DNA from 4 places in the Streptomyces sp. B3I8 genome. Region 1 is predicted to be linked to each of the others. Evidence: riboswitches for the same ligand, from Rfam matches in the RefSeq annotation. Region 1 holds a riboswitch; each other region holds the start of a gene.
The links. Region 1 has a riboswitch for cyclic di-AMP ahead of QFZ64_RS30285 (M23 family metallopeptidase). Riboswitches for the same ligand answer to the same signal wherever they lie in the genome.
Positions count from the first base shown of each region.

Region 2: another riboswitch for cyclic di-AMP. It lies ahead of QFZ64_RS20310 (transglycosylase SLT domain-containing protein); the one in region 1 lies ahead of QFZ64_RS30285 (M23 family metallopeptidase).
Region 3: another riboswitch for cyclic di-AMP. It lies ahead of QFZ64_RS35390 (NlpC/P60 family protein); the one in region 1 lies ahead of QFZ64_RS30285 (M23 family metallopeptidase).
Region 4: another riboswitch for cyclic di-AMP. It lies ahead of QFZ64_RS16845 (M23 family metallopeptidase); the one in region 1 lies ahead of QFZ64_RS30285 (M23 family metallopeptidase).

Region 1 covers NZ_JAUSYN010000002.1:6,326,769-6,334,239, forward strand. The annotation lists gene dxs (1-deoxy-D-xylulose-5-phosphate synthase) at 1-1,609, shown strand, start outside; gene QFZ64_RS30265 (aspartate aminotransferase family protein) at 1,606-3,042, shown strand; gene QFZ64_RS30270 (helix-turn-helix domain-containing protein) at 3,303-3,929, shown strand; gene QFZ64_RS30275 (DUF6126 family protein) at 3,926-4,045, shown strand; gene QFZ64_RS30280 (tyrosine-protein phosphatase) at 4,067-4,864, opposite strand; cyclic di-AMP (ydaO/yuaA leader) riboswitch at 5,353-5,515, shown strand; gene QFZ64_RS30285 (M23 family metallopeptidase) at 5,520-6,434, shown strand; gene QFZ64_RS30290 (SGNH/GDSL hydrolase family protein) at 6,663-7,448, shown strand.
Region 2 covers NZ_JAUSYN010000002.1:4,086,167-4,093,637, reverse strand. The annotation lists gene QFZ64_RS20330 (ABC transporter permease) at 1-123, opposite strand, end outside; gene QFZ64_RS20325 (ABC transporter ATP-binding protein) at 110-1,180, opposite strand; gene QFZ64_RS20320 (DUF2092 domain-containing protein) at 1,229-2,533, opposite strand; gene QFZ64_RS20315 (polyprenyl synthetase family protein) at 2,845-3,855, opposite strand; cyclic di-AMP (ydaO/yuaA leader) riboswitch at 4,407-4,577, shown strand; gene QFZ64_RS20310 (transglycosylase SLT domain-containing protein) at 4,583-5,080, shown strand; gene QFZ64_RS20305 (HAD family hydrolase) at 5,236-6,051, opposite strand; gene fahA (fumarylacetoacetase) at 6,308-7,471, shown strand, end outside.
Region 3 covers NZ_JAUSYN010000002.1:4,261,667-4,269,137, reverse strand. The annotation lists gene QFZ64_RS21175 (ATP-dependent DNA helicase) at 1-1,467, opposite strand, end outside; cyclic di-AMP (ydaO/yuaA leader) riboswitch at 1,867-2,040, shown strand; gene QFZ64_RS35390 (NlpC/P60 family protein) at 2,154-4,355, shown strand; gene QFZ64_RS21165 (SRPBCC family protein) at 4,352-4,804, opposite strand; gene QFZ64_RS21160 (helix-turn-helix domain-containing protein) at 4,861-5,745, opposite strand; gene QFZ64_RS21155 (tellurite resistance/C4-dicarboxylate transporter family protein) at 6,043-6,951, shown strand; gene QFZ64_RS21150 (hypothetical protein) at 6,929-7,282, opposite strand.
Region 4 covers NZ_JAUSYN010000002.1:3,329,568-3,337,038, reverse strand. The annotation lists gene QFZ64_RS16880 (hypothetical protein) at 1-37, shown strand, start outside; gene QFZ64_RS16875 (DinB family protein) at 54-632, opposite strand; gene ribA (GTP cyclohydrolase II) at 741-1,475, opposite strand; gene QFZ64_RS16865 (dihydrofolate reductase family protein) at 1,621-2,760, opposite strand; gene QFZ64_RS16860 (MarR family winged helix-turn-helix transcriptional regulator) at 2,887-3,399, shown strand; tRNA gene QFZ64_RS16855 (tRNA-Met) at 3,514-3,590, shown strand; gene QFZ64_RS16850 (PP2C family protein-serine/threonine phosphatase) at 3,764-4,891, shown strand; cyclic di-AMP (ydaO/yuaA leader) riboswitch at 5,271-5,427, shown strand; gene QFZ64_RS16845 (M23 family metallopeptidase) at 5,439-6,503, shown strand; gene QFZ64_RS16840 (aldo/keto reductase) at 6,786-7,471, shown strand, end outside.

The DNA.
Region 1 (7,471 bases):
CATCGAGAACAGCCACGCCTCCACCGCGCTCGGCTGGGCCGACGGCCTCGCCAAGGCCCACGAGGTGCGCGGCGAGGAGGGGCACGTCGTCGCCGTCATCGGCGACGGGGCGCTCACCGGCGGCATGGCCTGGGAGGCGCTGAACAACATCGCCGCCGCCAAGGACCGTCCGCTGATCGTCGTCGTCAACGACAACGAACGCTCCTACGCGCCCACCATCGGCGGCCTCGCCAACCATCTGGCCACCCTGCGCACCACCGACGGCTACGAGAAGGCGCTCGCCTGGGGCAAGGGGATGCTCCAGCGCACCCCCGTCGTCGGCAACACCGTCTACGAGGCGCTGCACGGCGCGAAGAAGGGATTCAAGGACGCCTTCGCCCCGCAGGGGATGTTCGAGGACCTGGGCCTGAAGTACGTCGGCCCCATCGACGGACACGACATCGGCGCCGTCGAGTCCGCGCTGCGCCGCGCGAAACGCTTCCACGGCCCCGTCCTCGTGCACTGCCTCACCGAGAAGGGCCGCGGCTACGAACCCGCCCTCGCCCACGAGGAGGACCACTTCCACACCGTCGGCGCCATGGACCCGCTCACCTGCGCGCCTCTCGCCCCGGCCGGCGGCCCGTCGTGGACCTCGGTGTTCGGCGAGGAGATCGTGGCGATCGGCGAGGAGCGCGAGGACGTGGTCGCCCTCACGGCGGCCATGCTGCACCCGGTGGGGCTGGCGAAGTTCGCCGAACGCTTCCCCGACCGGGTGTGGGACGTCGGCATCGCCGAGCAGCACGCCGCCGTCAGCGCGGCCGGGCTCGCCACCGGCGGACTGCACCCCGTCGTCGCCGTCTACGCCACCTTTCTCAACCGCGCCTTCGACCAGCTCCTGATGGACGTCGCCCTGCACAGGTGCGGCGTGACGTTCGTCCTGGACCGGGCAGGCGTCACCGGCGTCGACGGGCCCTCGCACAACGGCATGTGGGACATGTCGGTGCTCCAGGTCGTCCCCGGGCTGCGGATCGCCGCCCCGCGCGACGCCGACCAGCTCCGGGCCGAACTGCGCGAGGCCGTCGCCGTGGACGACGCGCCGACATTGGTCCGCTTCCCCAAGGAGTCGGTCGGACCCGCGATCCCGGCCCTGGACCGGGTCGGCGGCATGGACGTGCTGCACCGCGCGGAGGACCCCGAGGTACTCCTCGTCGCCGTCGGAGTGATGGCGCCCGTCTGCCTCCACGCCGCCGAGCTCCTGGAAGCCCGCGGCATCCGCTGCACCGTCGTCGACCCGCGCTGGGTCAAACCGGTCGACCCCGCGCTGCCCGGGCTCGCCGCCCGGCACCGCCTGGTCGCCGTCGTCGAGGACAACAGCCGGGCCGCGGGGGTCGGTTCCGCCGTCGCGCTCGCCCTCGGCGACGCCGACGTGGACGTGCCCCTGCGCCGCTTCGGCATCCCGGAGCAGTTCCTCCCGCACGCCAAGCGGGGCGAGGTGCTCGCCGACATCGGGCTGACGCCCGTCGAGATCGCGGGCCGGATCAGCGGGTGTCTCGCCACCGGCACGGCCGGCGCCCTGCCGGGACAGGACACACCGGCACACGTGAAGACGTCCGAGGAGAACCACGTATGACCACCGCGGAACCCGCCCCCCGTCAGACCGCCCGCGGCAAGGAGGCGGACGGGGCGAGGGAGTTCGACCTCGCCGGGCTGCTGGCCGAGCGCGGTGGCGAGCGTTACGACCTGCACGGCCGCTACGTGAACCACCAGTTGCCGCGCATGCTGCACACCATCGGCTTCGACAAGGTCTACGAACGCGCCGAGGGCGCCCACTTCTGGGACGCCGACGGCAACGACTACCTCGACATGCTCGCCGGGTTCGGCGTCATGGGCCTGGGCCGGCACCACCCGGTGGTGCGCAAGGCGTTGCACGACGTACTCGACGCCGACCTCGCCGACCTGACCCGGTTCGACTGCCCGCCGCTGCCCGGACTGCTCGCCGAGAAGCTGCTCTCCCACAGCCCGCACCTGGACCGTGTCTTCTTCGGCAACAGCGGCACCGAGGCGGTCGAGACCGCGCTCAAGTTCGCCCGGTACGCCACCGGGCGGCGCCGCGTCCTGTACTGCGACCATGCCTTCCACGGGCTGACCACCGGGTCCCTCTCCGTCAACGGGGAGGACGGCTTCCGTGACGGCTTCGCCCCGCTGCTGCCCGACACCGCGGTGCCGCTCGGCGATCTCGACGCGCTGGCCCGGGAGTTGAAGAAGGGCGACGTGGCCGCGCTCATCGTCGAGCCCATCCAGGGCAAGGGCGTGCACGAGGCGCCGCCCGGCTATCTGCGCGCCGCTCAGGAGCTGCTGCACAAGCACAAGGCGCTGCTCATCGCCGACGAGGTGCAGACCGGCCTCGGCCGCACCGGCGACTTCTACGCCTACCAGCACGAGGACGGGGTCGAGCCGGACCTGGTGTGCGTGGCGAAGTCGCTGTCGGGCGGGTACGTGCCGGTGTCGGCGACGCTCGGCAAGGACTGGATCTTCAAGAAGGTCTACTCCTCCATGGACCGCGTCCTGGTCCACTCCGCCAGCTTCGGCGCCAACGCGCAGGCCATGGCGGCGGGGCTCGCGGTGCTGCACGCGATGGAGAACGAGCAGATCGTCGCGGGCGCGCGGGCGATGGGGGAGAGGCTGAAGTCCGGGCTCGCGGCGCTCACGGAGAGGTACGAGCTGCTCGCCGAGGTGCGCGGGCGGGGGCTGATGATCGGCATCGAGTTCGGCCGGCCGAAGTCGCTGAAGCTGCGGAGCCGGTGGGCGATGCTGCAGGCGGCGCGGAAGGGGCTGTTCGCGCAGATGGTCGTCGTGCCGCTGTTGCAGCGGCACCGGATCCTGACGCAGGTGTCCGGGGACCATCTGGAGGTGATCAAGCTGATTCCGCCGTTGGTGGTGGACGAGGCGGATGTCGACCGGTTCCTGGAGGCGTTCACGGCGGTCATGGACGACGCGCACGAGGGGGGTCTCATGTGGGACTTCGGCAAGACGCTGGTGAGGCAGGCGGTGGCGGCGAGGTAGGGGGCGCCCGGGTTTTCGCCCCGGCCGCACCTTCCCGCTCCCGTCCCTCAAGGGGCTCTGCCCCTTCGGACCCCGGACGTGCGGGTGGGCGGGGCTTCTCGCGCAGTTCTCCGCGCCCCTGTCCAGGGGCGCGGAGCCCCCTGGGGACGGGAAGGGCAGGGGCGGCGGGGGCGTTGAGACCGGGTGGGCACACCTTCGCACGCTTTTGCCTCTCAGGCAAGAAAATTGCCCAGCGGGCAAAAATCTGGCTCAATCGAGGTATGAGCAGCCCTTCCGATCCGCCACCCCCGGCGGAGCCCGGCGCGGCCCTCCCCACCGTCGCCCCGCAACTCCGCGCCCACCGCCACCGCACAGGCATGACCCTGGAGACCGCGGCCCAGGCCGCGAACCTCTCGCCGGCCCACCTCTCCCGCCTGGAGACCGGCCATCGCCACCCCTCACTCCCCGTCCTGCTCACGCTCGCCCGCGTCTACGGCACGACCGTCTCCGAACTGCTCGGCGAGACCGTCGCCGAGCGCGACGCCGTCGTCCGCGCCGCCCGCGCGGAACCGACGCAGGCCGGCGGCTGGACGTACTGGCAGGCCGGCGCCCCCGCCCGCGGCATGCAGGCACTGCGCGTCCACGTCCCGCACGGCACGCAGGGCGACATCGTCCGCGTCCACCCGGGGGAGGAGTGGCTCCACGTCCTGCGCGGCCGGCTCCGCCTCCGCCTCGGCGACACCGCGCATCTCCTCGACGCCGGGGACAGCGCGCACTTCGACTCGCTCACCCCGCACCGCCTCGCCGCCGCCGACCGCGCCGGCTGCGAGCTGCTGTTCGTCCACACCCTCCTGCAGAGCCCGAGCACCGCGCTCTGCCTCGGACCTCTCACCGGAGACACCCCATGAGCGACTACGAGACGAAATTCCCGCGCGCCCTGTGGATCAGGCTGCTCGTCTACCTGGCCGTCGGCCACCTCTTCGCCGCCTTCATCTGGCTGCTCTTCCAGGTGGGCGCCAAGTAGGCCCGGCCCGGGGAGGCTTCCTCAGTCCAGCAGGTGCTCGCGCAGCCGCGTGCGCACCTCGGGGGTGACTCCCAGACCCTGTCCCAGGTAGGCGTCCACCCCGCCCCAGGTCTCCTCGATCGTGGTGAACGCCGCCCGGAGGTACTCGGCCCGCGCGTCGAACAGCGGGCCGAGCAGTTCCATCACCTCGGCGGAGTACGCGTCCGGCGAGGACGCGGTGCGCCGCACCTTGTACCGGCGGTGCTTCGCGTTCGACTCCAGATAGTCGGCGACGATCGCGTCCCGCTCCACGCCCAGGGCGAGCAGTGTCACGGCGATCGACAGCCCCGCCCGGTCCTTCCCCGCCGAGCAGTGCATCAGCGCGGGCGCGCCGCCGTCGGCCAGCGTGCCCAGCACCCGCGCGTGCTCCGCCGTGCGTCCGCGGACGATCGCGCGGTACGAGGCGATCATGCGGGCCTCGGCCCGGCCGTCGGCCAGCAGTTCCCGCAGCTGGTCCAGGTCCCCCTCGCGCACCATCTTCCAGAACTCCGCGCCGTCGGCCGGGTCGGACAGCGGCATGCCCACGTTGCGTACGCCCGGCAGCTCCACGTCCGGGCCCTCCAGCTTGTGGTCGGCGGCGTTGCGGAAGTCGAAGACCGTGCGCAGGTTCAGGGAGGTGAGGAACTCCGCGTCCTCGGCCGTCGCATGGGCGAGGTGGCCGCTGCGGAACAGCCTGCCGAACGCCACGCGCCGGCCGTCCGTGGTCGGCAGCCCGCCCAGGTCGCGGAAGTTGCGCACTCCGGCCAGCTCGGGCTCGGTCGACGGGACCTGCTGTGTCACGGGTGCTCCTCCCATCCGTCCGCCGACGCGGCTCGTCGGCGGGGCGCGTACCGCCGACGACGATACGGCACGGGTGCCCCCGGCAAGCATGTTCCGTACACGCATCGTCCACGGGCCTCTCATCGCCGCGAATGCCGTGAAACGGACCATGCGGCCAATCGGTCGATCCCTATAAGGGGTTTCTGTCCGAATAGTCATTCTTGGTCGCTTCACTCCAACTGGCCCGGTATTGCTCCACATCGACGAGCGGCGCGTGAGCAGCGTCATATCCGTGACGGGGCGTCGAACGTCATGTTCACGTAATTCGCCTGTTCCGTCGGTGAATTCGGCGGGAGAAGAAGATCGTCCATTTCTGTGCGGCGGCGTGAATTCTGTGAATCGATCAAGAGAACCCGGTGCCCGGGAAATCCAAAGCTTGTGGTCGCGGCGCCATTTCGCTTACGTTCCCCCTCGTTCCGAGCGGAACGCCTAATCCTGCCGCCGCCCGGAATCCGCACTCACCCACCCGCACTCGGCAGGAGCGGGGGACCCACAGGTACATCGCCTGGTCCGGTCTTCCAGGACAGGCTCGGGGTAAAGCCGTGGAATCACACGGCCGGGCATCTCCAGCTCGCACCCGACAGCTCACCTCGCAGGCGCAGGAGAGGAATTCGACATGCCCGCGAAGGGTAAGCACCGCCGTACCAAGGCCCGGTTCATCACCACCTCCCTCGCCGCCGCCGGAACCGGTGGCGCCGCGATCGCGCTGCCCCTGCTGGTTGCCACCGGCGCCCACGCGGCCACCCCGGCCGCCGCACCCGAGCACTCCGCCACCTCCGTCACGGCGGGCGCTCACGAGGGCGCCGCCCGCACCTACACGGTGAAGGCCGGCGACTGGCTCGCCAGGATCGCCGACGAGCAGCACGTCGCCGGCGGCTGGCACAAGCTCTACGACGACAACCGTGCGGCCGTCGGGACCGACCCGTCGCTCATCCACCCCGGCCTGAAGCTCACCCTCGGTGCCAAGGCTCCGGCGCACGCGACGGGTTCGTCCTCCGCCGCGCACGAGGCCCCGGCCAGGAGCGGCACCGCAGAGAAGTCCGCGAACGCCGAGAAGCCCGCGTCCGCGCAGACCGGCCGGTCCGCCGCCTCCTCCGCCGAGCCCGCCGCGAGCAGCTCCTCCGGGTACACCCTGCCGGTCCAGGGCGCCGTCATCGGCACCGCTTACCACACCGCCGGCAGCATGTGGTCCAGCGGCTACCACACCGGCACCGACTTCGTGGTCCCGACCGGCACCAGCGTCAAGGCCATAGCCGACGCCACCGTCGTCTCCGCCGGCTGGGGCGGCGCGTACGGCAACCAGGTCGTCCTCAAGCTCGCCGACGGCCACTACGCCCAGTACGCCCACCTCTCGCAGCTCTCCGTCTCGGCCGGCCAGACCGTGACCGAGGGCCAGCAGCTCGGCCTCTCCGGCGCCACCGGCAACGTGACCGGGCCGCACCTGCACTTCGAGATCCGGACCACCCCGAACTACGGCTCGGACGTGGACCCGGTCGCCTACCTGCGCGCCCACGGCGTCACCGTCGGCTGACGGCTCCCGCGCCCTGTGAAGGCCGGACCCTCGATCCCCGGGGTCCGGCCTTCGGCCGTGCCCTTTCGTCCCCGCGCGTCGCGACGGCGCCTTATTCCGCGATTGACCAAGCCTTGACCCGTGGGGTATCTCACCGCCCGTCAATCCCTCCTTACGGTCGCGTAGCTCACATCCCAGGAGGAAGGATGGGCCGATGTGGCAGACGATTCGAAGAGTGACAACAGATCAGTGATCGGGTCGTACGTGGCGGTGGGGGACAGCTTCACCGAAGGCGTGGGCGACCCCGGGCCGGACGGGGCCTTCGTCGGCTGGGCCGACCGTTTCGCGGTCCTCCTCGCCGACCGGCGGCCCGAGGGCGACTTCCGGTACACCAACCTCGCCGTACGCGGGAAACTGCTCGACCAGATCGTCGCGGACCAGCTCCCGCGGGCCCTGGAGCTCGCTCCCGACCTGGTCTCCTTCTGCGCGGGCGGCAACGACATCATCCGGCCCGGCACCGACCCGGACGAGGTCGCCGAACGGTTCGAGCGCGCGGTCGCCCGCCTCACCGGCACGGTCGGCACGGTGATGGTGACCACCGGCTTCGACACCCGCGGTGTCCCCGTGTTCAAGCACCTGCGCGGCAAGATCGCGACGTACAACGGGCACGTGCGGGCCATCGCCGACCGTTACGGGTGCCCCGTGCTCGACCTGTGGTCGCTGCGCACGGTGCAGGACCGGCGGGCGTGGGACACCGACCGGCTGCACCTCTCGCCCGAGGGGCACACCCGGGTCGCCCTGCGCGCCGGCCAGCTCCTCGGCCTGGAGATCCCGGCCGACCCCGACCAGCCGTGGCCGCCGCTGCCGCCGCGCGGGACGCTGGAGATCCGCCGCGACGACATCCACTGGGCGCGCGAGCACCTCGTGCCGTGGATCGGCCGACGGCTGCGCGGCCAGTCCTCCGGCGACACGGCGGTGGCCAAGGGCCCGCTGTCCCCGGAGGACATCAGGATGCGGATCGGCACGGCGGTCTGAGGGGGAGCCCGGGGTCGGGACGG
Region 2 (7,471 bases), 2.2 Mb from region 1:
GGACCACAGCGGACGCGGCCGGCGCACGGCAGCGGCAGCCGACTCCGGCACCGGCGCGGCCGCCGCCGTCCCCGTCGCAGTCCCCGTGCCCGTGCCCGTGCCCGACGCCTCAGCCCGCGACATCGAAGCCCTCCCCCGTCAGAGCCACGAACGTGTCCTCCAGCGAGGCCCGTTCCACGGCGAAGCCCCGCACGCGCACCCCCGCCGTCACCAAGGCCGCGTTGAGGTCGGCGAGTTCGCCCTCCGGGGGTTCTCCGGTGACGGTGACCCGGTCCTCGGCCAGTACGACGTCGTCCACGCCCTGTTCCTTCAGTACCCGGGCCGCGTCCACCGCGTTCGCCGCGTCCGGGGTGGTCACGACCAGCCGTCCCCGCGCGCCGGCCGCCAGTTCGGCCACCGTGCCCTGGGTCAGGAGCCGGCCCCCGGCCATCACGGCCACGTGGGTGCAGACCTGCTCGATCTCGTCCAGCAGGTGGGAGGAGAGGAAGACGGTGGTGCCGTCGCAGGCCAACTCCCTGACCAGGGTGCGGATCTCACGCATGCCCTGCGGGTCGAGGCCGTTGGTCGGCTCGTCCAGGACGAGCAGCCGTCGCGGCCGGAGCAGGGCCGCGGCGAGGCCGAGCCGCTGCTTCATGCCGAGCGAGTACGCCCTCGCCTTCTTGCCGGCGGCCGCGGTCAGCCCGACCCGGTCCAGGGCGGCCCCGACCCGGGCCCGCCGGGTGCGGGGGTCGGCGGTGGGGTCGGCGTCGTCGTAGCGCAGGAGGTTGTCGCGCCCGGAGAGGAAGCCGTACAGCGCCGGGCCCTCGATGAGCGCGCCGACGTGCGGGAGGACGGCACGGCCCGCGCGGGGCATGGGCCGGCCGAGCACGTGCGCCGTGCCGGAGGTCGGCTCGATGAGACCCATCAGCATGCGGATCGTGGTGGTCTTGCCGGAACCGTTGGGCCCGAGGAAGCCGAAGACGCTGCCCGCCGGGACGGTCAGGTCGAGACCGTCCACGGCGAGCTGTCCGCCGCGGTACCGCTTGGTGAGCGCACGGGTGGCGATGACCGCCCCGACCTCGGAACCGACCTCGGCCCCGGCCTCGTCCCCGGCCCCGTCACCTGCGGCCGGGGACGGCTCCGCCGTGGACCGGGACGTCGTGGACGGTTGCGCCGTGTCCTCCGCGGACGGTTCCTCCATGCGCTCCCCCACTCGTGGCCCTGCCGTCCGCCGGGGCGGACCCGGCACCTACTTGGCCGCGTCGGCCGCCTTCACCAGCGCGTCCTTGGTGACCGCGCCCACGTACACCTTGCCGTCCTCGGTCATCAGCGCGTTGACCAGGCGGGTCGAGTAGACCGTGCCCGAGCCGAACTTGCCGCTCACCTTGTCCCCGAAGGAGCCGAGGAGGCCGGAGGCAGCACTGTCGTCGGCCGAACCCGAGCCGTGCGAGGAGCCGGAGGGCATGCTCTCGTCACCGCCGAACTCGGCTATCGCAGACCAGCCCTCGCCGATCGTCCTGGCGCCACCCGCGCCGTCCGCGCCGCCGAGGTCGCCGAAAGCGCCGAGGCCGGGCAGGCCCGCGCCCGGCATGCCGCCCGCACCCTTGTGCGGCGCCGCCTTCTCCGCGTCGTCCTCCTCGGTGACCTTGGTGCCCTTGGGCGGGGTGAAGTCGAACGTCGACGCGGCCGGCCGGTCGAAGCTGACCTTGGTGAAGCCCGCGTCCACCACGGCCGCGCCGCCCGAGGCGGGGGTGAGCGTGAACTTCAGCGGCATCCCGGTGCGCGCGTCCACCGCGATGCTGACCGCACCGATCGTCGAACCGGACTTCTCCGGCTTGACCAGCAGCTTGTAGGCGTCCCGACCGGCGACGCGGACGGTGCCGTCGACCGTGACGGACGTCGTGCCGTCGGCGGCCTTCAGGACCTGCTGCGCGAGGTCCTTGGGGGTGAGTGACGTGTCGTCGCCCCCGGGGCCGTGGTGCCCGCCGCCCTTCTTCCCGTGGCCGTCGTGGGTCGCGCCGCCCGGTTCCTGGGCGTGGAAGGCCTGGTTGGACGCGCTGTCGTACGCCCACACCTCGTCGCCGTTGTGGATGACGCTGTACTCGGCCGCCTTCTCGACGATGGACAGCTTGTGCCTGTCCGGCCCGTCCATCGCCACACGCAGGGTGTGCGTGCCGCTCGCCAGCTCCGTCAGCCTGGCGGAGGGGTCGGCGGTGGAGCCGCCCTGGGACGAGGCACCGGAGAGCAGGCCGCTCTCCAGGCCGCCCAGGTCCGGCAGACCCAGATCGGTGGTGATCTTGAAGGTGCCGGAAAGCTGGTCCACGTGCGACGCGGCGACCTTCTCGACGAGCTTCTGCGCGCTGATCTTCGGCAGGTCGGGGTCACCGGAGTCGGCGAGCGCCGGGACGAGCCCGATGGTCGCCGCCGTCACCCCCACCACCGCGGCGGGGACGACGTACCGCGAGGCCTTGCGCCGCGCCCCGCCCGCGCTGCCACCCGTGTTCCCGCCCGGGGTCGCACCGGGGGTGATGTCGTCGGTTCCGTACGGTGCCATGTGTGCCTTACCTCCGTCGTCGGCGGCGGCCTGCCGTGCTCTCGCTCCCCTCGGCTCCCGGTTCACGCTCGAGCCAAGACTTCCCACCCCGTGCCGCCATTGTCACCCGAAGTCCGGGGAGGTGGTCCTCTCCATATGACCAAAAAGTCCGCGACGAGGCGTCAACCCCCGGGTCCAACTCCGCGTACTCCTGCGGTATGACACGCGGGTGGAGATCGTCCACCCTCCCGTAGGGGGAAGGGCCCGTGAGATGCGAAAGGGAGGGGAGGACAGGGCGAAGAGGCGGGTCGTGGGGTGGAGGTTCCGGGGTGTCACCCGGCCCGGTGGACCACCAGTTCGCACATCTCCGTCAGCGCCGTCTTCGCCGCGCACTCCGGCAGCGGGGCCAGCGCCGACCGCGCGTCCTCCGCGTACCGCACCGTGTCCCGCCGCGCCTGCTCGAGGGCGGGGTGTTCCCGCAGCTGGTCCAGGGCCTCGTCGAGACGGGCGTCGTCGCTCAGGTCGGAGTCGAGCAGCTCGCACAGGGCCACGTCCGCCGGCAGCCCGAGCCGCTCGGCCTGCTCGCGCAGCCGCAGCACCGGCAGGGTGGGGATGCCCTCGCGCAGGTCGGTGCCCGGCGTCTTGCCGGACTCGCGGGAGTCGGAGGCGATGTCGAGTACGTCGTCGGCGAGCTGGAAGGCGACGCCGAGCCGCTCTCCGTACTGCGTGAGCACGTCCACGACCGTCTCGTCGGCGCCGGACATCATCGCGCCGAACCGACAGGCCACCGCGACCAGGGAGCCGGTCTTGCCGGCCAGCACGTCGAGGTAGTGGTCGACGGGGTCCCGGCCGTCGCGCGGCCCGGCGGTCTCCAGGATCTGCCCGGTGACCAGCCGTTCGAACGCCTCCGCCTGGATCCGGACCGCCTCGGGGCCGAGGTCGGCCAGCATGTGGGAGGCGCGGGAGAAGAGGAAGTCGCCGGTGAGGACCGCGACCGAGTTGCCCCAGCGGGTGTTGGCGCTGTCCACCCCGCGCCGCACCTCGGCCTCGTCCATGACGTCGTCGTGGTAGAGCGTGGCGAGATGAGTGAGCTCGACGACGACCGCCGAGGGCACGATCCCCGGCGCGTACGGGTCGCCGAACTGCGCCGCCAGCATCACCAGCAGCGGCCGGAACCGCTTCCCGCCCGCGCGGACGAGATGCTGTGCGGCCTCCGTGATGAAGGGGACCCCGCTCTTGGTGGCTTCGAGCAGGCCCTCCTCGACAGCCGTCAGACCCACCTGGACATCGGCTTCCAGAGCCTGGTCCCGCACGCTCAGCCCGAATGGCCCGACGACGGTCACGAGGGGTCTCCTGTCTGCTGGTGTCTGGCGACGGTTACACGGTTTGTCGATAGGTCGCTGCCCTCACTCAAGTCAGCGTATCCGGTCATGTTTCGATCACCACGAGCGCCCATGGTTCCAGGCCGGGACGTACCGGATCAGAGACGGCATGTTCGTGATCGGGTGATACGCACGGTCATGTACGGACTTATGCATGATCCACATCACGGCGGCCCCCCGGGCGGATCCCCCGGGCATCGTCCGGACGACACGGACATTCCCCGCGCGGACGACTTGCGAACATTGAGCCTATTCCGCACCATACGTCCGTCTCACGCCCTCAGTGAGTTGGGTCACGCGCACACCTCGCGGGACGCACTGCTCCGGAATCTCACATTCCCCTTACCCGGACGCCCAGTTGAGCCGGGTGGCGCACAAAGGATCAACATCCCAAAACGCCCAGCAAAAGATCAACCGGATAGAACCTCGTTTTCGTCACTTGTTCCTCACAGGTTCTCTCGCATAGCTTCCTCCCCGATCCGGGTGGAACGCCGAGTCCTGCCGCCGTCCGGAGCACCCATTCACCCATCTCGCACGGCAGGAGCGGGGGACCCAGGTAAGTCGCCGGTCCGGGGCCAAGTCCCGGCACGGCTAGGGGTGAAGCCGGTCCCGCGTGCGTGGGCCGGCCGGGCACCTCCCAGCCCGAACCCGACAGCTCACCTCGCAGGCGACGGAGAGGAAATCCGCCATGTCCCGCTTCGCCCTGCCCGGCTTCCGCCTGCCCGCCCGCGCCCTGATCGCCGCCGGCACCGGTGCCGCCGCCCTCGCGCTCCCGCTGTTCGGCGCCACCCAGGCCTCCGCGGCCACGCCCACCGCCGCCACGACGACGACCGCGGCGACGACGACCGCCACCACGGCCACCTACGCCAACAACCTCGACGGCTGGATCCAGCAGTCGCTGTCGATCATGGCGCAGAACGGCATCCCCGGCAGCTACGACGGCATCCAGCGCAACATCATGCGGGAGTCGTCAGGCAACCCGCTCGCCGTGAACAACTGGGACTCCAACGCCCTGGCGGGCACCCCGTCCAAGGGACTGCTCCAGATCATCGACCCGACGTTCCTCGCCTACCACGTGCCCGGCACCTCGTTCGACCCGTTCGACCCGATCGCCAACATCACGGCGTCCTGCAACTACGCGGCCGCGCGGTACGGCTCGATCGACAACGTGTACGGCGCGTACTGAACCGGGCCGACCGCCCGGACGGGCCCCCGCACCCGACCCGGTGCCCATACCTGCCCGTGCCCCTACCCGACCCGGGGGCTCCGCACCTGGTTCGGGGGTCGACGCCTGGAACAGGTGACTGACGCCTTGACCGGGGGCTGACCCTGGTCCTGGGCTCACGCCCCGGCCGGGAAGAGGCGTTCGAGGACGACGGCGATGCCGTCGTCCTCGTTCGACGCCGTGACCTCGTCGGCGACCGCCTTGAGTTCGGGATGGGCGTTGGCCATGGCCACCCCGCGGGCCGCCCAGTCGAACATGGGGATGTCGTTGGGCATGTCCCCGAAGGCGAGGGTCCGGGCCGGGGAAAGCCCCAGCCGCTCGGCCGCCAGCGCCAGCCCCGTCGCCTTCGTCACGCCACATGGCTGGAGTTCGACGGTCCCGGGCCCGGACATGGTGACCGTGGCCAGCGAACCGACCGCCCCCCGGGCCGCCGCCGCCAGTTCGTCGTCGGACAGGAAGGGGTGGCGCAGCAGCACCTTGCTGATCGGCTCGGCCCACAGGTCGTCGCGCCGGTCGACCCGTACGGCGGGCAGCGTGGGGTGCGGCATGAGGTAGCCGGGCTCGATCAGCGTCAGCCCGTCCGCCCCGTCCTGGTCGACGGCCGCGTACACCTCGCCGACCTCGGCCTCCACCTTGCCGAGCGCGGTCTCGGCCAGCTCCCGGTCCAGCGTGACGGACCACAGCAGCCGGTCCGCGCCGGCGTCGTACAACTGTGCGCCCTGCCCGCACACCGCGAGCCCCTCGCCGCCCAGGTCCTCCAGGAGCGGGCGCACCCTCGGCGCCGGCCGGCCCGTCACCACCAGGTGCGTCGCCCCGGCGGCGGCCACCCGCGCGAGGGCGGCGAGGGACCGGTCGGAGAGCGTGTCGTCGCCGCGCAGCAGCGTTCCGTCCAGGTCAGTGGCGATGAGGGCATATGCGGTGGGTGCGGCCATGATCAGAGAATACGGATGTCGGGCCCCACCGACCCGCCCCGAACCGGACGACGTCCGCTTTCTCGTGTGCAACGACCGGCCCGACAGCGACAGTTGGCGCACGGCGCCTACGCCGTCAGCCAACACCCCCCACGCGTACTGCCCATGGCGGGCGACTCGGCCGTAACGTGTGGCCCGACCACCGGGAACGCGTCCGCCCGTCACCAGCGGGGAACCGCGTCCCCGCCCGGCGCGCACGAAAGCGAGGCAGCACCGCATGCCCCCGTTCGACGTCCCCGAGGGCGACCCCTTCGGCCCGCACAACCTTCCCTACGGCGTCTTCACCCCGCCCGGCGGCACCGCGCGGACGGTGGGCGTCCGGCTCGGCGACCATGTGCTCGACGCGGGCGCGGCGGCCCTCGCACTCGGTTCGCCGTACGCGTCGCTGCTGGCCCGGCCGACGCTGAACCCGCTGCTGGCGGCGGGCCGCACCGCCTGGTCCGACGTCCGGCGCGCGCTGACCGCGTGGGTCACCGTCCCCTCCCACCGGGAGGCGGTCGCCGCGCTGCTGCACCCGCTGTCCGAGGTGCGGCTGCATCTGCCGTTCGAGGTCGCGGACTACGTCGACTTCTACTCCTCCGAGCATCACGCGCGGAACGTCGGGCAGATCTTCCGCCCGGACGCGGCCGACTCCCTCACCCCGAACTGGAAGCACCTGCCCATCGGTTACCACGGGCGGGCGGGCACGGTCGTGGTGTCCGGCACGGAGGTCGTACGGCCGTCCGGACAGCGCAAGGCACCGACCGACCCCGAACCGGCGTTCGGGCCTTCGGTGCGGCTGGACATCGAGGCGGAGGTCGGCTTCGTCGTCGGCACGCCCTCGCCGCTGGGCCGGCCCGTGCCGCTGTCCGCCTTCCGCGACCACGTGTTCGGGCTGTGCCTGCTCAACGACTGGTCGGCCCGGGACGTCCAGGCCTGGGAGTACGTGCCGCTCGGCCCGTTCCTCGGCAAGTCCTTCGCCACGTCGGTGTCGGCGTGGATCACCCCGCTGGACGCCCTGGAGGAGGCACGGGTGACCCCGCCCGAGCGCACCCACCCGCTGCTGCCGTATCTCGACGACTCCGGCACCGACGAGGGCCCCGGCGGCTACGACCTGCGACTGTCCGTCGCGGTCAACGGCCACGTGGTGTCCGAACCGCCGTTCGCCACGATGTACTGGACGGCCGCGCAGCAGCTCGCTCACATGACGGTGAACGGGGCCTCGCTGCGCACGGGCGACCTGTACGGGTCGGGGACGGTCAGCGGGCCCGGCGCGCGCGAGCGGGGCTCGCTGCTGGAGCTGACCTGGAACGGCCGGGACCCGCTGGAACTGCCCGGGGGCGACCGCACGTTCCTCCAGGACGGCGACGAGGTCACCCTCACGGCCTGGGCCCCCGGTCCG
Region 3 (7,471 bases), 2.1 Mb from region 1:
CCGCAGGTAGGCCAGAACGTCCCGGACCTCCTTGCGCTCGTAGAAGCGAACACCGCCGACGACCTTGTAGGGCAGACCGACGCGGATGAACACCTCTTCGAAGACACGGGACTGGGCGTTGGTGCGGTAGAAGACGGCGACGTCGCCCGCCTTGGCCTCGCCCGCGTCCGTGAGACGGTCTATCTCGTCGGCGACGAACTGGGCCTCGTCGTGCTCGGTGTCGGCGACGTAGCCGGTGATCTGCGCGCCCGAGCCCGCGTTGGTCCACAGGTTCTTCGGGCGGCGGGACTCGTTGCGCTCGATGACCGCGTTGGCGGCGGACAGGATCGTCTGCGTGGAACGGTAGTTCTGCTCCAGCAGGATCGTCGTCGCGTCCGGGTAGTCCTCCTCGAACTGGAGGATGTTGCGGATCGTCGCGCCGCGGAAGGCGTAGATCGACTGGTCGGCGTCACCGACGACGCACAGCTCGGCGGGCGGCACCTGGGCCTCCGGCGGCACGTCGACCGGGTGCTCGGAGGTGCCGACCAGTTCGCGCACGAGGGCGTACTGGGCGTGGTTGGTGTCCTGGTACTCGTCGACCAGGACGTGCCGGAAGCGGCGGCGGTAGTGCTCGGCGACGTCCGGGAAGGCACGCAGCAGGTTGACCGTCGTCATGATCAGGTCGTCGAAGTCCAGCGCGTTGGCCTCGCGCAGCCGCGACTGGTAGAGCGCGTAGGCCTGGGCGACCGTCTTCTCGAAGCCGTCGGCGGCCTGCGCCGCGAAGTCCTCCTCGTCGATCAGCTCGTTCTTCAGGTTGCTGATCTTGGCGCTGAAGGACTTCGGCGGGAAGCGCTTGGGGTCGAGGTCCAGGTCACGACAGACGAGGGCCATCAGACGCTTGGAGTCGGCGGCGTCGTAGATCGAGAAGGACGAGGTGAAGCCGAGCCGCTTGCTCTCCCGGCGCAGGATGCGGACGCAGGCGCTGTGGAACGTCATCACCCACATCGCGTGCGCGCGCGGGCCGACGAGCTGCTCGACGCGCTCCTTCATCTCGCCCGCGGCCTTGTTGGTGAAGGTGATGGCGAGGATCTGGCCGGGGTGGACGCCGCGCTCGGCCAGCAGGTGCGCGATGCGGTGGGTGAGCACGCGGGTCTTGCCGGAGCCGGCGCCGGCGACGATGAGCAGGGGGGAGCCGGCGTGCACGACGGCCGCGCGCTGGTTCTCGTTCAGCCCGTCCAGGAGGGCCGCCGCGTCCAGGACGGGGCGGAGGGCGCCGTTGCGGTAGTACCCGCCTCCGGCTCCGGCCTCGCCGGAGCCCCCCGCTCCGGCCTGCCACCTGTCCGGGGGCACGTCGAACTTCCCGCCGAACAGATCGTCCGGAATCGGCTCCGGTACGTGCTCGTCCTCGGGCGGTGGCGGGGGTTCCTCACCGTGGGCCCGCGGGGCCTGGAGGTCCGCCAGGAAGCTGTCGTCAAAGAGGCTGCTCATCGCATCCCGAGTCTAGGGCGCCCCACCGACAACCGGCCTCCCCCTCGGAAACTCCGTAGGGAACCCCGGGGCGCCGGGGCGGCCCGCGTGACGAAGCTCTCAGCCGGGCGACGGTGCCCACCACGGCGGCCGGGCTTCAGACCGTCCGGTCGGTCGCCCGGACGCCGTCTCGGCGCGATCACCGCTGGTGGCCGGGCGGCGGCGACGGAACGGGCCGGTGGACGGGCAACTGACGGAACGATTACGCAGGTTGGCCGGAACCGTCGACGGCAACCGGATCCTCACGCGAAGGTCACAAAAATGTATCGGACATAACGCACTCCGACCTTCACACGAGACACACACGTTGGCTACGGTGCCGACAGGCCGCTCGACGCAACCGGCGAACGTCGCCGGGCCGCGCGGCCTCCGCCGAGTCCGGCCCGCCCCCGCGGGCAGCCGGAGCCGGGGACCCAACCGAGACCTGGGGTGAATCGGCCCAACCGCCCCGCGCGTACGGGCCGTAGGGCAGTCCTTCCGGAATCATCCGCCCGAATCCGACAGCTAACCCGGTAGGCGGAGCACGGAAGGAGTCGCCTCCCTTGGCGTCGGACCAGAAACCGCTCCCTGCCGGTGCGCGCGCCGCGTTTCCCGCGGTCCCCGCAGGACCGGGTACGCCCGCGCGAGCGTCGCGGGCCCTGGAACCCATGGCCCCGAATCCCATGGCCGTGGACCCCATGGCCCTGTTCTCCCCGGCAGGGGATGTCGCGCCCGAGGCCGAGCCGCCGGGACCGAGCCACGCGGAGGTCCAGCAGCGGATCGACAGCCTGTACCAACGGGTCGAGACGGCCACGGAGACCTACAACGCGACGCGCGTCCTGGCCGCCAAGGAGCGGCAGCGGTCGGGGCCCGCCGCGGAGGCCGCCAAGCGCACGCAGTGGCTCGACACGGCGCGCGCGAAACTCGGCCCGTCCGTCGCGGCGGTGCTGCCGGCCGACCGGCGACCGGACCGTCCGGCACCCGGTCGGTCCGCGCAGCGCCCGGGGGACCGGCGACCGCAGGGCCTGCGCCAGTCGTCGATCGACAGGACCGTCGCCGAACTGGTGGCCGCGACGGAGAAGCGGCGGCGGAGGCCGGGCGCCCCGGCGCTGGGTGCCGCCCGCGAGACCCCGGCCCTCGGGCCGGGCACTTCGGGACGGGAGCTGCCGGCACTGCCGGCGCCCAGGAAGCCCGCCTCGCCGAGCGCGGCGCCGCAGCGGTCGCCGCGGACGTCCAAGGAGGCGACGCAGCGGAAGCTCGCCGCAGCGCGCGTACTGCTGTCGCAACGGACCGGCGCCCCGCGTGCGGCACTGGAGAGCGCGCCCCAGGCGCAGCCCCAGTCGCAGTCGCAGTCGTGGACGTTCTCCTCCCCCACGGCCGAGCTCGCCCCGGGACCGGGACAGGGAATGCCGTCCGGGGCGTACGCGGGCACGAGCGGCACGGATGCCTTCCCGGCCGTGGGCGGCACGGGCTCCTTCCCGGCCGTCGACAGCACCGGCTCCTTTCCGACCGTGGGCGCCACCGGGTCGTTCCCGGCGGTCGGCACTACGGGCGCGTATCCGGGCGTGGAGAACACGGGTTCGTTCCCGGCCATGGGCGCCGGCGCGGCCGCCTACCCGGGCTTCGACGGCTCCGGCGCGTACCCGGGCACGGACACCGGGGCTTTCCCGGCGGTGAGCGGCATGGGTTCCATGAGTTCCACGGGTTCCATGGGTTCCATGGGTTCCATGGCGGGGGCGGGCGCCTCCCAGCCGTTCCCTCCCGCGGACGGCACCGGTTCCTTCCCGGCCCTCGGCACTGCCTACTCCTACCCCGGGATGGACGGCACGGGTGCCTACCCGGCGGCGGTGGACAACACAGGCGGCTTCCCCGCGGTTGACGGCGGCTTCCCGGCCGTGGACGGCACGGGGGCCTTCCCGGCCATCGGCAACACCGGTCCGTACCCCACGGGCGACGGCGCCGGAGCGTTCCCGGGCGCGGGCGGCACGGGCGCGTACCCGGCCGTAGCGGGCCTCGGCACGGGCAACGCCCACCCGACGGCCCCCGACCCCTATCCGGCCACGAACGGCACCGGAGCCTTCCCGGCGGCGGAGGGCGCCCCCGCGTATCCCGCCGCGAACGGCACCGGAGCCTTCCCCGGCGTGAGCAGCACCGGCAGCTTCCCGGCCACGGACGGCATCGGCTCATTCTCCGCCCCGGGCACCACCGGCGGCCTCCCCGGCATCGGCGGTGTCGGCTCATACGCGGCCACCGGCGGCGGTCCCGGGCCGCTTCCCGCCACCGGCCTCACCGTGACCTTCCCGGCCGCCGCGGGCGCCGGCACGTACGCGCCCGCGGGCAGTGGCGACTCGCTCCCGACCATCGAAAGCACGGGCAGCATCCCGGCCGTAGGCACCACGGCCGGCATCCCGGCCACAGGCACCACGGGCGGCCTCCCTCCCGCGAGCCACTCGGGACTCTCCTCCCCCGGCGCCACCACGCCCGCCCCCGCCGCGGCGGGCACCCTCGCCGCGGACAAGGCCGCGACCGCCGCCGCGTTCGCCCGGGCGCAGACCGGGCGGCCGTACGTCATGGGCGCGACCGGCCCCGGTTCGTACGACGCCGCCGGCCTCGTCCAGGCCGCCTGGAAGGCCGCCGGATTCCTGCTGCCGCGGTCGCCCGCCGAGCAGGCCCGGTGCGGCACGACCGTGCCACTCGCCGCGGCCCACCCCGGTGACCTGGTCTTCTTCTACGACGACCTCGGCCACGTGGGCATCTACACGGGCAACGGCATGATGATCCACGCCCCGCGTCCGGGCGCGTACGTACGGGAGGAGTCCGTGTACTTCGACGGTGAGGCGGCGGTCCGCGGCGTCATACGGCTCGCCTAGCGGCTCGTCGAGGAGTCGGAACGGCCGGCGTACCGCGCCAGTCCGTCGGCCATCCGCTGCATGTAGCCGGTCAGATACCGCCGCAGGAAGCGGCCGGTGAGGGGGACCTTCGGCGTGAAGGTCCCCGACCAGGTGAGGTCGGTGCCGCCCCGTGGGGCCTCGGTGAGTTCGATGACGCCGCGGTAGGAACGGAAGGGGCCGCCCAGGTTCTCGTAGACGAACCTCCGGTCGGCGACGAGTTCGACGATCGGCTCCCTGGAGGTCGCCCGGCCGGTCCGGAACACCCTGATGTCCCCCACCTTCTGCGGGTCGTCGGGATCCCCGCCGCCCTCGATCGCGACCGTTTCGATCGGCGACCACGACGGCCACGTCCCTCCCCGGACGAGCAGCGAGAAGACGGCACCGGGGGTCGCGTGCGAGTGGGACGTCACCCTGTAGCTATGAGGCATGTCGCCAGGCTAGGAAGACGTGACGGTAGGCGACATGCGCGCGATTGCCTTCCCGGTCACGCGTTCTTGCGGTACACGGAGGGCCGGACTCCGGTGTGGGCGAGGAAGGCCGCGGACAGGGCGCCGGGGCCGGAGAACCCGCAGCGCTCCGCGATCTGACCGACGGTGAGGGTGGTACCGGCGAGCAGGTGCCGCGCCCGTTCGATCCGCAGCCGGGTGAGGTACCGGTGGGGCGTCTCGCCGGTGGCGTCGCGGAAGACGCGGATGAAGTGGTAGACGCTCAGGTGGACCTCGGCGGCGAGGTCCGCGAGGGTGAGCGGATCGGCCAGGCGCTCCCGCATGACGGCGATGCCCGCGCGGACGGCCGCGCGTTCGGGCCCGGGGGGAGTCCCGCCCCGGCCCCGGGTCAGCAGGTGCGTCGTGAGGAAGGAGGCGGCGGACTCCGCGTACAGGTCGCTCGCGCCCGCAGCGGCCGGCAGTGCGCGCACGACATGTTCGACGGCCGAGTCGCCCTCGCCGAGATGTGCGGCCAGCGCCTCGAAGTCCGGTTCCCCGACGCCCAGTTGCGCCGCCGTCCGGTCGACGGTCGCGCGCGGGATGTGCACCTGTGTCGTCCGCAGCGTCGACGCCGTGCGGTAGCCGCGCGTGGTCGGCCGGCCGGGGACCATGAGTTCCAGGCGGCCGGGGATCCAGCGCCGCCGTACCGTCCTGCCGCCGCCCGTGCCGGTCCGCATGACGGCGTCCCCGTGGGTGCAGAGCACGAGGTGCAGGTCGGACGTTCCGGGCAGTTCGAGCCGCTCTGCCTCCCGGGCGTGCGTGAAGCACTGCACCAGCAGGGACCGCCAGGAGGACGCCTCCCAACTGCAGTACGTGCGGCGCACCAGCCGTTCCGCGTCGACCTCCGCGTACGGCGCCAGGTCCAAGTCGGGCGAATCGAACACGCCGGAAGCCTAACGTGCGCGGGCGACGCTTACGGGCTCGGCGCGGGCGTCGCGGGTGACGCTGGCCCGGGCTCGGCTCGTGCGCGGGGCGCTCGCCGCGCCTCCCGCACGCGGGCCCTCTGCCGACGCGTGGTGGTCATTCGCACGGGTGGCGCGCGTGCCCCGGGCCCCAACGGGACGGACCTTCCCAGCATCGGACGCATGGCAGGCAGCTCCCCGCCCCCAGGGCCCGCGACGGTCGTTCCCGCGCTTCTCACCTGATGGGCGCGGCGCCCACCCGCCGCGGGGGCCGCCGTGATGACGACGGGCATCCTCTCGGTCGGGCTGGACCTGGCCGGCTACGACGTGCTGTCCCGCATCGCCCTGGACGTCGCCGTCGTGACCTGGCTGGGGCCGGCCGCCGACTTCGTCGTACGGCTGTCGCGGCATCCGCGGCGGTGGCTGACGGACCCGGGGAACCCGGCCGCCCTGAGCGCCGGGGCGGCGACGACCGTGCTGGGGTCGCGGTTCTCCGCCCTGGGGCGGCAGCCCCTGGCGGAGGCGCTGCTCGCCCTCGCCGTGGTGCTGTGGCCGGTGCTGCTGTTCCTGGTCGTACGGAGATGGCGGCGCCGCATGCCCGGCGCGGTGTTCCTGGGCCGTGTGGCGACGCAGGGGCCCGCCGTGCTCGGCGCGACCCCGGCCCGCGTGGTGCGCACACCCTGGCCGGCCCATGTGGCGCTGGTGTTCTTCTGGCTGGGGCTCGCCCTGTACGCCGCGGGGTGGTACTTCTTCGACTGGCGACAGGTCGCCCGGGGCTGTGGCGACCAGTGGGCGGCGGGCGGTGCGCTCGCGATCTCCGCGCTGGCCGGGGCCGAACTGCTCAAGGCCGGCAAGGGGCTCTCGTACCTGTGGAGCGACGACGACCAGACCGTACTGCGCTCCATGACGATCACCCTGCTGGTGCCGGCCCTCGTCTGGTACGTGGTGCTGTGGGCCGCGGAGTTGAAGTGGCCGCGCCCGCGTGACGACGTGCGGCGCCGGTCCACCACGTTCCCCCTGGGCATGACGGCGGTGGCGCCGCTGTCCGCCGCGCCGGCCCTGGGGGCGGGGTGGCTGCGGATGCCCGGGGTACATACTGCTGTGGATCGCGGTGCCGGGGTGCCTGGCCGTCACGCGGGCGCCGCCGTGGGCACTCTGCGGACGGTCAGGTCCACAGGACCGCGATGAAGATGTTCACCGTGGTCAACAGGCCGACCAGCCCGAACAGCCGCTTGTCGACCGCTTCCTCGTCCCGCTTGACGTAGACCAGGCCCAGGATCACGATCAGCAGCGCGAGCTTGGTGCCGATCTTGACGGTGTCGACCGAGTGGTCGTCCGCCTGGTTGAGCCCCACCAGGACCGCACCCGTGACCAGCATCGTCAGTGCGCCGTGCAGCATGCCCGGCACGAACCGGGCGGTGCCGCGGCCCATCGCCTTCACCTGGGTGAGGAACCCGCCCAGCAGCGCGGCGATACCGATGATGTGCAGCCCGACGAAGAGGTGGATGAGTACGTCCATGGGCCCGGAGCCTAATCGGGCCGTGCTCCACCCCGGCCGGCCGGGGTGGTCCACCGCTTCATCGCCCCATGGCTCCCCGGCCCCGAGGGCATGCGGCGAGCGACCCACCGGCCCGATGGGTGCCGCGTCGGCCTGCGTCCCTGGCCGGGGGGCCACCGCCGGGGCCGCAGCCACCGGGGGCACCGCCGC
Region 4 (7,471 bases), 3.0 Mb from region 1:
GGAGTCGCGCGGGCGGCGGCTCTCCGTGGGCGACTGAAGGTGGGCGGCGGGGGTCAGACCCCCGTCGCCCCGTCCAGGCGTTCGCGGAGCAGGTCGGCGTGGCCGTTGTGGCGGGCGTACTCGGCGATCATGTCGATGAGGATGCGGCGCAGGGAGATCGGTTCGCCGGTGCGTCTGCGGGTGCCCGTCCGGTCCAGGGACGGGGTGGCGTCGACGATGCGGCGGGAGTGCGCGCAGGACTCGCGCCAGAAGGCGAGGGCCTCCAGCACGTCGCCGTCGAGCCGTTCGAAGTCCTGATCGGGGTCGTCGTCCGAGTAGTACGGCAGGGGGACGTCCTCACCGGCGAACTGGATGCGGAACCACCACTGTTCGGCCCCGGCCAGGTGCCGGGTCAGGCCGTGCAGCGACAGGGTGGACGGCGGTACCGGGCGCTCCGACAGGCGTTCGGGCGGCAGGCCGGTGCACTTCAGCTCGAACGTGGCCCGGTGGTGGTCGAGGGTCGTGGTCAGGATCTCCCGCTCGTCACCCGTGTCGGGAACGGCCGGACGGGGATCTCCGGCGCCCTGCCAGCGCGGGCTGTAGTGCTGCGGGGCCGGGGTCGGGGTGGGGGAGGGTACGGGCGCGTCGGTCATCGTTGCCTCCGGTGTCTCGTCGTCGTCCGGTACGGCTGTGGACGTCGACGAGTCTTGCAGGGGGCACTGACAACCGGCTGGGCCCGCCGTTTCGCCGGCGGTGCCGCCTCAGCCCGCCGGCCGCTCCCGCAGCTCCGCCAGCGGCAGGGTGTGCCGGGTCTGTACGGCCTTGGCGTGCAGGTAGCGCACGTTGTGGGCGGTGGTGAAGACGCCGGTCGGGACGCGGTCGCGGACGGCGAGGTCGAGCGCGGTCAACTGCTCGGCCTTGTCCGGGTTGTTGGAGAGCAGGTCGAGCGTGCCGATGCCGAGGGCGCGCAGCATCTGTGCGGCGGCCGTGTAGTCCCGGGCGTCCTCCGGCAGGCCGAGTGCCGCGTTCGCCGCGTAGGTGTCCAGTCCGTCGTCCTGCAGCGCGTAGGCGTCGAGCTTGTTGTAGAGGCCGATGCCGCGGCCCTCCTGGCGCAGGTAGAGCAGGACGCCGCCACGTTCCGCGATGCGCTCCACCGCTTCACGGAGCTGCGGGCCGCAGTCGCAGCGGGCCGAGCCGAACACGTCGCCGGTCAGGCACTCGGAGTGCAGCCGCACCAGCGGGGGGCCGGTGGTCGCGTCGCCCAGCACGAGCGCCAGGTGCTCCCGGCCGTCGACCAGACCGTGGAACGTCACGACGTCCGCCGTGACCGCATAGCCGTCGCCGAAGCGCAGAGGGACGGCGACGCGGGTACGCACGGTGGCCTCGGGAAGCGGCCCGGGCGCCCCGGCGTCGGCCACGACGGCGTCGACGGCGTCGCCGGGGCCGGTGAGGTCCGCGAGATCGCCGGGCTCGGGTGCGGCGGGCAGGTCACGCATGGCTGTCGCCCTTCTGCGGAGCGGGGGCGTGCTTCAGATTTGAAGCACGCCGGGACAGCAGCGACTCTAATACTTGCTTCAATGTTCAAGCAAGCATGATCGTGCGTCCGGGGGAGAGCCCGGGCGCGGTCCGGTCAGGGGTCGGTCAGCTCCGCCCGAGCAGATGCGCGTTCGGCCGCCTGGCCGCCGGCGCGTACTCGGGCAGGTGCACGACCCGCACGCCCTCCGCCGCGAGCACGCCGCTCCCGTCCGCCCCCGGCACGAACGTGTCCGGCTCCCGCCACGCGGTCACCACCCGCCGCACCCCCGCCGCCAGGATCAGCCGCGCGCACGGCATCGGCCGCGACGCGCGCCGGGCACACGGCTCCAGGCTGCTGTAGACCGTCGCCCCCGCCAGCCGCGGGTCGCCGGGCGTCACCTTCGCCAGCGCCGCCTCCTCCGCGTGCACCGCCGGGTCGCCGCCCTCCCGGGAGTGCCCCCGGGCCAGCTCCGTACCGTCGGCGGCCACCACCACCGCCCCCACGCTGAACGCGGTCTCCGACGGCGGGCACAGTTCCGCCAGTTCGCACGCGATCCCCAGCCACCGCCGGTCCGCCGCCGTGGCGAGCTCCTCCGCGCCGGGCGCCGCCGGCACGTACCGCATCAGCACCACGTCCCCCACGGCCCGGGTTCCCACCAGCCGCATCCGTCCCGGCGGATACGCCCCCGTCCCGAACATGCGCGGCGCGGTGGCCTGCCCCACCAGCAACGGGGCCACCGCGAGCTGCAGTTCGTCGGCGAGCCCCTGCCGCAGCAGTTCGGTGTGCACCCGGCCGCCGCCCTCCACCATCAGCCGCCGTACGCCCTTCACCTCACCCAGGTGTGCGAGCACCGCCCGCCACCCCGGCTGCGCGCCCAGCGCGACGACGTCGACGTCCGCGGGGAGCTCGTCGCGCAGCCGGGCCGCGCCCTCCTCCGTGGTGTAGACCGCCTTCGCGCCCCCCGTGTGCCAGAACCGCGCGGCCGGGTCGAGGTCGCCGGACGCGCTCACCGTCACCTTCAGGGGGTACTCCGGCCGCCCGGCCGCGACCCGTGCGGCGCGCCGCTCGGGGGAGTTGACCAGCAGCCGGGGGTTGTCGGTGCGCAGGGTGCCGGCGCCGATCAGGATCGCGTCGCTCTCCGCCCGCACCTGGTCGACACGGTCGAAGTCCTCCGGGCCCGACAGCAGCAGGCGTTCGGGGCCGGTGTCGTCGAGGAAGCCGTCCAGGGAGACGGCGGCGGACAGCAGGACGTGGGGGTGAGGCATGTGCGCGCTCCGGGATGCGAGACGACGTGCGGACTACGTGCGGACTACGTGCGGGACTGCGAAGAGGGCCGGGAGCCGGGTGCGGGCGAGGTGGTTCAACTTTTGAACAATAACTACACTGCGGTCATGACGACCCGCTGGCTCACGTCCGAGGAACAGCGTGCCTGGCGCGCATACCTCGCCGCCTCCCTGCTCCTGGAGGACGTGATCGACCGGCAGCTCCAGCAGCAGGCGGGCCTGCCGCACCTGTACTACTCGGTGCTGGCCAATCTCTCGGAGGCCCCGGACCGGCGGCTGCGCATGACCGACCTCGCCGCGTCGCTGAAGGTCACCCGGAGCCGGCTGACCTACGTCGTCACCCGCCTGGAGAGGGACGGCAGCGTGCGGCGCGAGGCACACCCGGGCGACCGGCGCGGCAGCATCGCGGTGCTCACCGACGCGGGGGCGCGGCTGCTGGAGCGTACGGCCCCGGGGCACGTCGAGACGGTGCGCGCCGCCGTGTTCGACCGGCTCACGCCGGAGCAGGTGGGGCAGCTCGAAGAGATCTGCACGCGGATCGCGGGGGCGCTGGGCAGCGAGGAACAGCGCACGACGTGCGGTGACGCGCTCCCTTGGCGACGACGCTCGTCGGCCCGCTGAGCGGTTCGCCGCAGGGAGGTGCGGGCGACCGGGCGACCGGGTGACCGGGTGAGCAGCCGCCCAGATAAACGTGGTGAACGGCGTCCCCAGGATGACGTACACTGGTTCTACCGACGCGGGGTGGAGCAGCTCGGTAGCTCGCTGGGCTCATAACCCAGAGGTCGCAGGTTCAAATCCTGTCCCCGCTACCACGTCCCCGGGGGCGGAGGCCGAAAGGCTTCCGCCCCCGGGGTTTTTGTCGTATCACCGTTCACTGTCCGTACCGCCGTCCCGTACCGCCACCTCCAACCGCCCACTCCGTCCCCGCCACCCGCCCGGCTCACCGGGGGGTGCCCCGCGACGCCGCCCCGGTGACGCTGGTGACGTGGGGCAGCGGACTGAGAAACGGTCGACCGTGACCGCCGGGAACAGCAGCCGCGATGCGGCCGGCGTCCGTGTCGCGCTGCCCTTCCTCCCGGTGCTGCTGCTCGCCGCCGCGATCGTCTACGACTGCCTCACTCCGGTCGACTTCACCGCCGCTCCCCTCTTCACCGCGGCCCCCCTCGTCGCCTCCTTCCTGTACTCGTTGCGCGGTACCGTCCTGACAGCCGTGGTCGCCGTCCTGGCCGTGGCCGCGATTCACCTCGCCTTCGGCGTCATGTCGAACATCGACACCACCACCGAGCTGCTGACGGTCAGCACCGTCGCCGCCCTCGCCGTCCTGATCAACGTGCTCGTCGGCCGTGCCGGAGCCCGGCTGGCCTCCGTCCGTCACATCGCCGAGGCCGCGCAGCTCGCCGTCATGCCGCAGCCGGCCGAGCGCGTCGCGGGCCTCGACGTCGCCGCACGTTACGAGGCCGCGCAGGACGGGGCCGCGATCGGCGGCGACCTGTACGCGGTCCAGGACTCCCCGCACGGCGTGCGCCTGGTGCTGGGGGACGTGCGCGGCAAGGGCATCAGCGCCGTCAGCGTCGTCGCCGTCGTCATCGGGGCGTTCCGGGAGGCCGCCGAGCGGGAGGCCACGCTCGGCGCAGTCGCCCAGCGGCTCGAACGCGCGCTCGCCCGCGAGGCCGGCCGACGCCGGGACCTGGACTCCTTCGAGGGGTTCACCACCGCCGTCCTCGCCGAGATCCCGCACGACTGCACCCTCGTCCGCCTCGTCAACCGCGGCCACCCCGCCCCGCTGCTCCTGTACGACGACGGGAGGCTGCGCGTGCTCGAACCGCGCGAGTCCGCACTGCCGCTCGGCATGGGCGAGCTGGGCAGGTGGCCCGAACGCGCGGACGAGGCCGCGCTGCCGTACGGCGCCACGCTCCTCTTCCACACCGACGGGCTCTCCGAGGCCCGCGACCGGCACGGCGAGTTCTACGACCCCGCCACCCGGCTCGTCGGCCGCACCTTCTCCGGGCCGGACGCGCTGCTGAGCTTCCTTGCCGACGAGGTCGCCCGGCACACCGGCGGACGGGCGACGGACGACCTGGCGCTGCTGGCGGTACGACGGCCACATCCCTGAGGGGGCATGGTCGGCCGCGACGTCCGGGGCCACGTCCGGGCCGTCGTCTCCGGAGGACGTCCGGGCCGTCGTTTCCGAGGGTGTTCGTACCGGCGTTTCCGGACGGTGCGGGGCGTCGGTGCCGGTGGGTGCCGAGGGTGTCACCTGTCGTGACCGGATCGTGTCCCCCGGTGGGTTTACTGACCGCACGTCCGGGGCGCGGCTCTGCCTGAGGCCCTCATGGGGCCCGGTCAACTCGCCCGTTTTGCGGGGCTCGTGGCGCAAAAGTCCTGGCCAAGACGTGTAACTCGGGCCACTGAACAGCTTGGAATGTGCACCCCAGGTCTATTAACGTTCGATAACGCAGCACGGTCGTCCCAGCCGTCACAGGAGGCGGCCCCGTGCTCATCTGCCTAATCCCGCAAGGGAGCCGGGGAACCACCATTCAGGGGTGAATCGCGCGGCGGCCGCCGAGTGGACGCGGCCGTCGTACACGCGTAGGAGACCTTCCTGCTCCGAACCCGTCAGCTAACCCGGCAGGCGAGAGGAAGGAAAGGAGTGCGCCCACGTGGCGTCCAACCGGCCTGCCCAGAACCCCTCGTACGCTCCTGCCGGCACCGAGGTCGTCGACTTCGACCGCCGTTCCGAGGAGGGCACCTGGGAGGAGTGGAATCCCACCGCGGAGTCCGTTCGTCCCGTCCGTGGCCGGCACCGCGTCGCCAAGCAGCGCGGGGGCGGACTCGCGCGCAGCTCCACCGTTCTGGGCGTCGGCGTGATCGCCGCGGTCGGCGCGGGTGGCATGGCCACCGCGCAGACCGCCAAGCCGCCGGTCTCCATCTCCCTGCCGGACCTGTCCTCGGTCACCGAGTCGGCCAAGGCGCTGGTCGGTGACGACTCCGGTCACGACTCCGGCGACCACGCCGACACCACCGCGCAGACCGCCTCCGCCCCGCTCACCGGCGCCGGACTGACCGGCGTCGACACCGCCGCGGGCACCACGGACGCGGGCGAGGCGCTGCGCGCCCGGATCATGCGGCAGGCCGAGGCCCAGCAGGACCAGGTGGACAGCGCCACCGCGAAGGCCGCCGAGGCCGCCGCCGCCAAGCAGGCGGCGTCCGCCGCCGAGGAGGCGGAGGCGAAGGCGGAGAAGAAGGCCGCCGACGCGAAGGAGAAGGCGGAGGCGGAGGCCAAGAAGAAGGCCGCCGCGAAGAAACTCGCCGAGCTGGCCAAGCAGTTCACGCTGCCGACCTCCTCGTACACGATCACCTCGACCTTCGGTGAGGCCGGATCGATGTGGTCGTCCGGCTATCACACCGGCCTCGACTTCGCCGCGCCCACCGGCACGCTCATCAAGGCGATCCACAGCGGCACGATCACCGAGGCGGGCTGGGCCGGCTCCTACGGCTACCGCACGATCCTCACCCTCGACGACGGCACCGAGCTCTGGTTCTGCCACCAGTCCTCGATCAGCGTCAGTGTCGGGCAGAAGGTGAGTACGGGCGAGGTCATCGGCCGCGTCGGTGCCACCGGCAACGTCACCGGTCCGCATCTGCACCTGGAGGTCCACCCCGGCGGCGCGGCCACGGGGATCGACCCGATGGCGTGGCTGCACGGCAAGGGGCTGAATCCCTGAGCCCGCCAAGGCCCCGCCGGGCCGGTCCCTGTCGGGCCGGTCCCTGTCGGGCCTCTGGCAGGGCCGGTCCCTGCCGGGCTTCGGGCCGGGCCGGTCCCCGTCGAGTCGATTCCGGCTGCGCCTGCCCCACCGACCCGGCCCCGCCGTGCCGTGCCGTGCATCGCCGGCCGGCCGTGTCCTTTCGGGCAGCGCACTGCCCTGCCGGGCCGATTCGCGACGGAATCGTCCCGGAGTCCGCGATTCCGCGCGCGGACTGCGGAGACTTCTACTTAACATCGTTAAATGATGTCACTTCGCCCTCTGGGCTCAACCCATCTCGCGGTCGCTCCCCTCTGCCTCGGCGGCAATGTCTTCGGCTGGACCGCCGACGAGGCCGCGTCCTTCGCCGTGCTGGACGCCTACACGGCCGCCGGAGGCAACTTCGTCGACACCGCCGACGGCTACTCGGCTTTCGTCCCGGGCCATAAGGGCGGCGAGTCCGAGACCGTACTCGGCAGGTGGTTCAAGGCGCGTGGCAACCGCTCCGACGTGGTCCTCGCCTCCAAGGTCGGCCGGCACCCCGAGTACCAGGGGCTGTCCGCCGGCAACATCAGGGCGGCGGCCGACGCCTCGCTGCGGCGGCTCCAGACGGACTACATCGACCTGTACTACACGCACTACGACGACCCCGACGTGCCCGTCGAGGAGATCATCGGCACGCTGGACGGGCTGGTCAGGGCGGGGAAGGTGCGCCACATCGCAGCCTCCAACATCTCGGCCGAGCGGCTGCGCGCCTCGCTGGAGTTCTCCGAACGCGAGGGCCTGGCCCGCTACGTCGCCCTCCAACCGCACTACAGCCTGGTCTCCCGGGACACCTACGAGGGCGCCCTCCAGGACGTCGCCGAGGACGCCGGCCTCTCCGCGGTGCCGTACTTCGCGCTCGCCTCGGGGTTCCTGACGGGGAAGTACCGGCCGGGAGCGACGGTGGA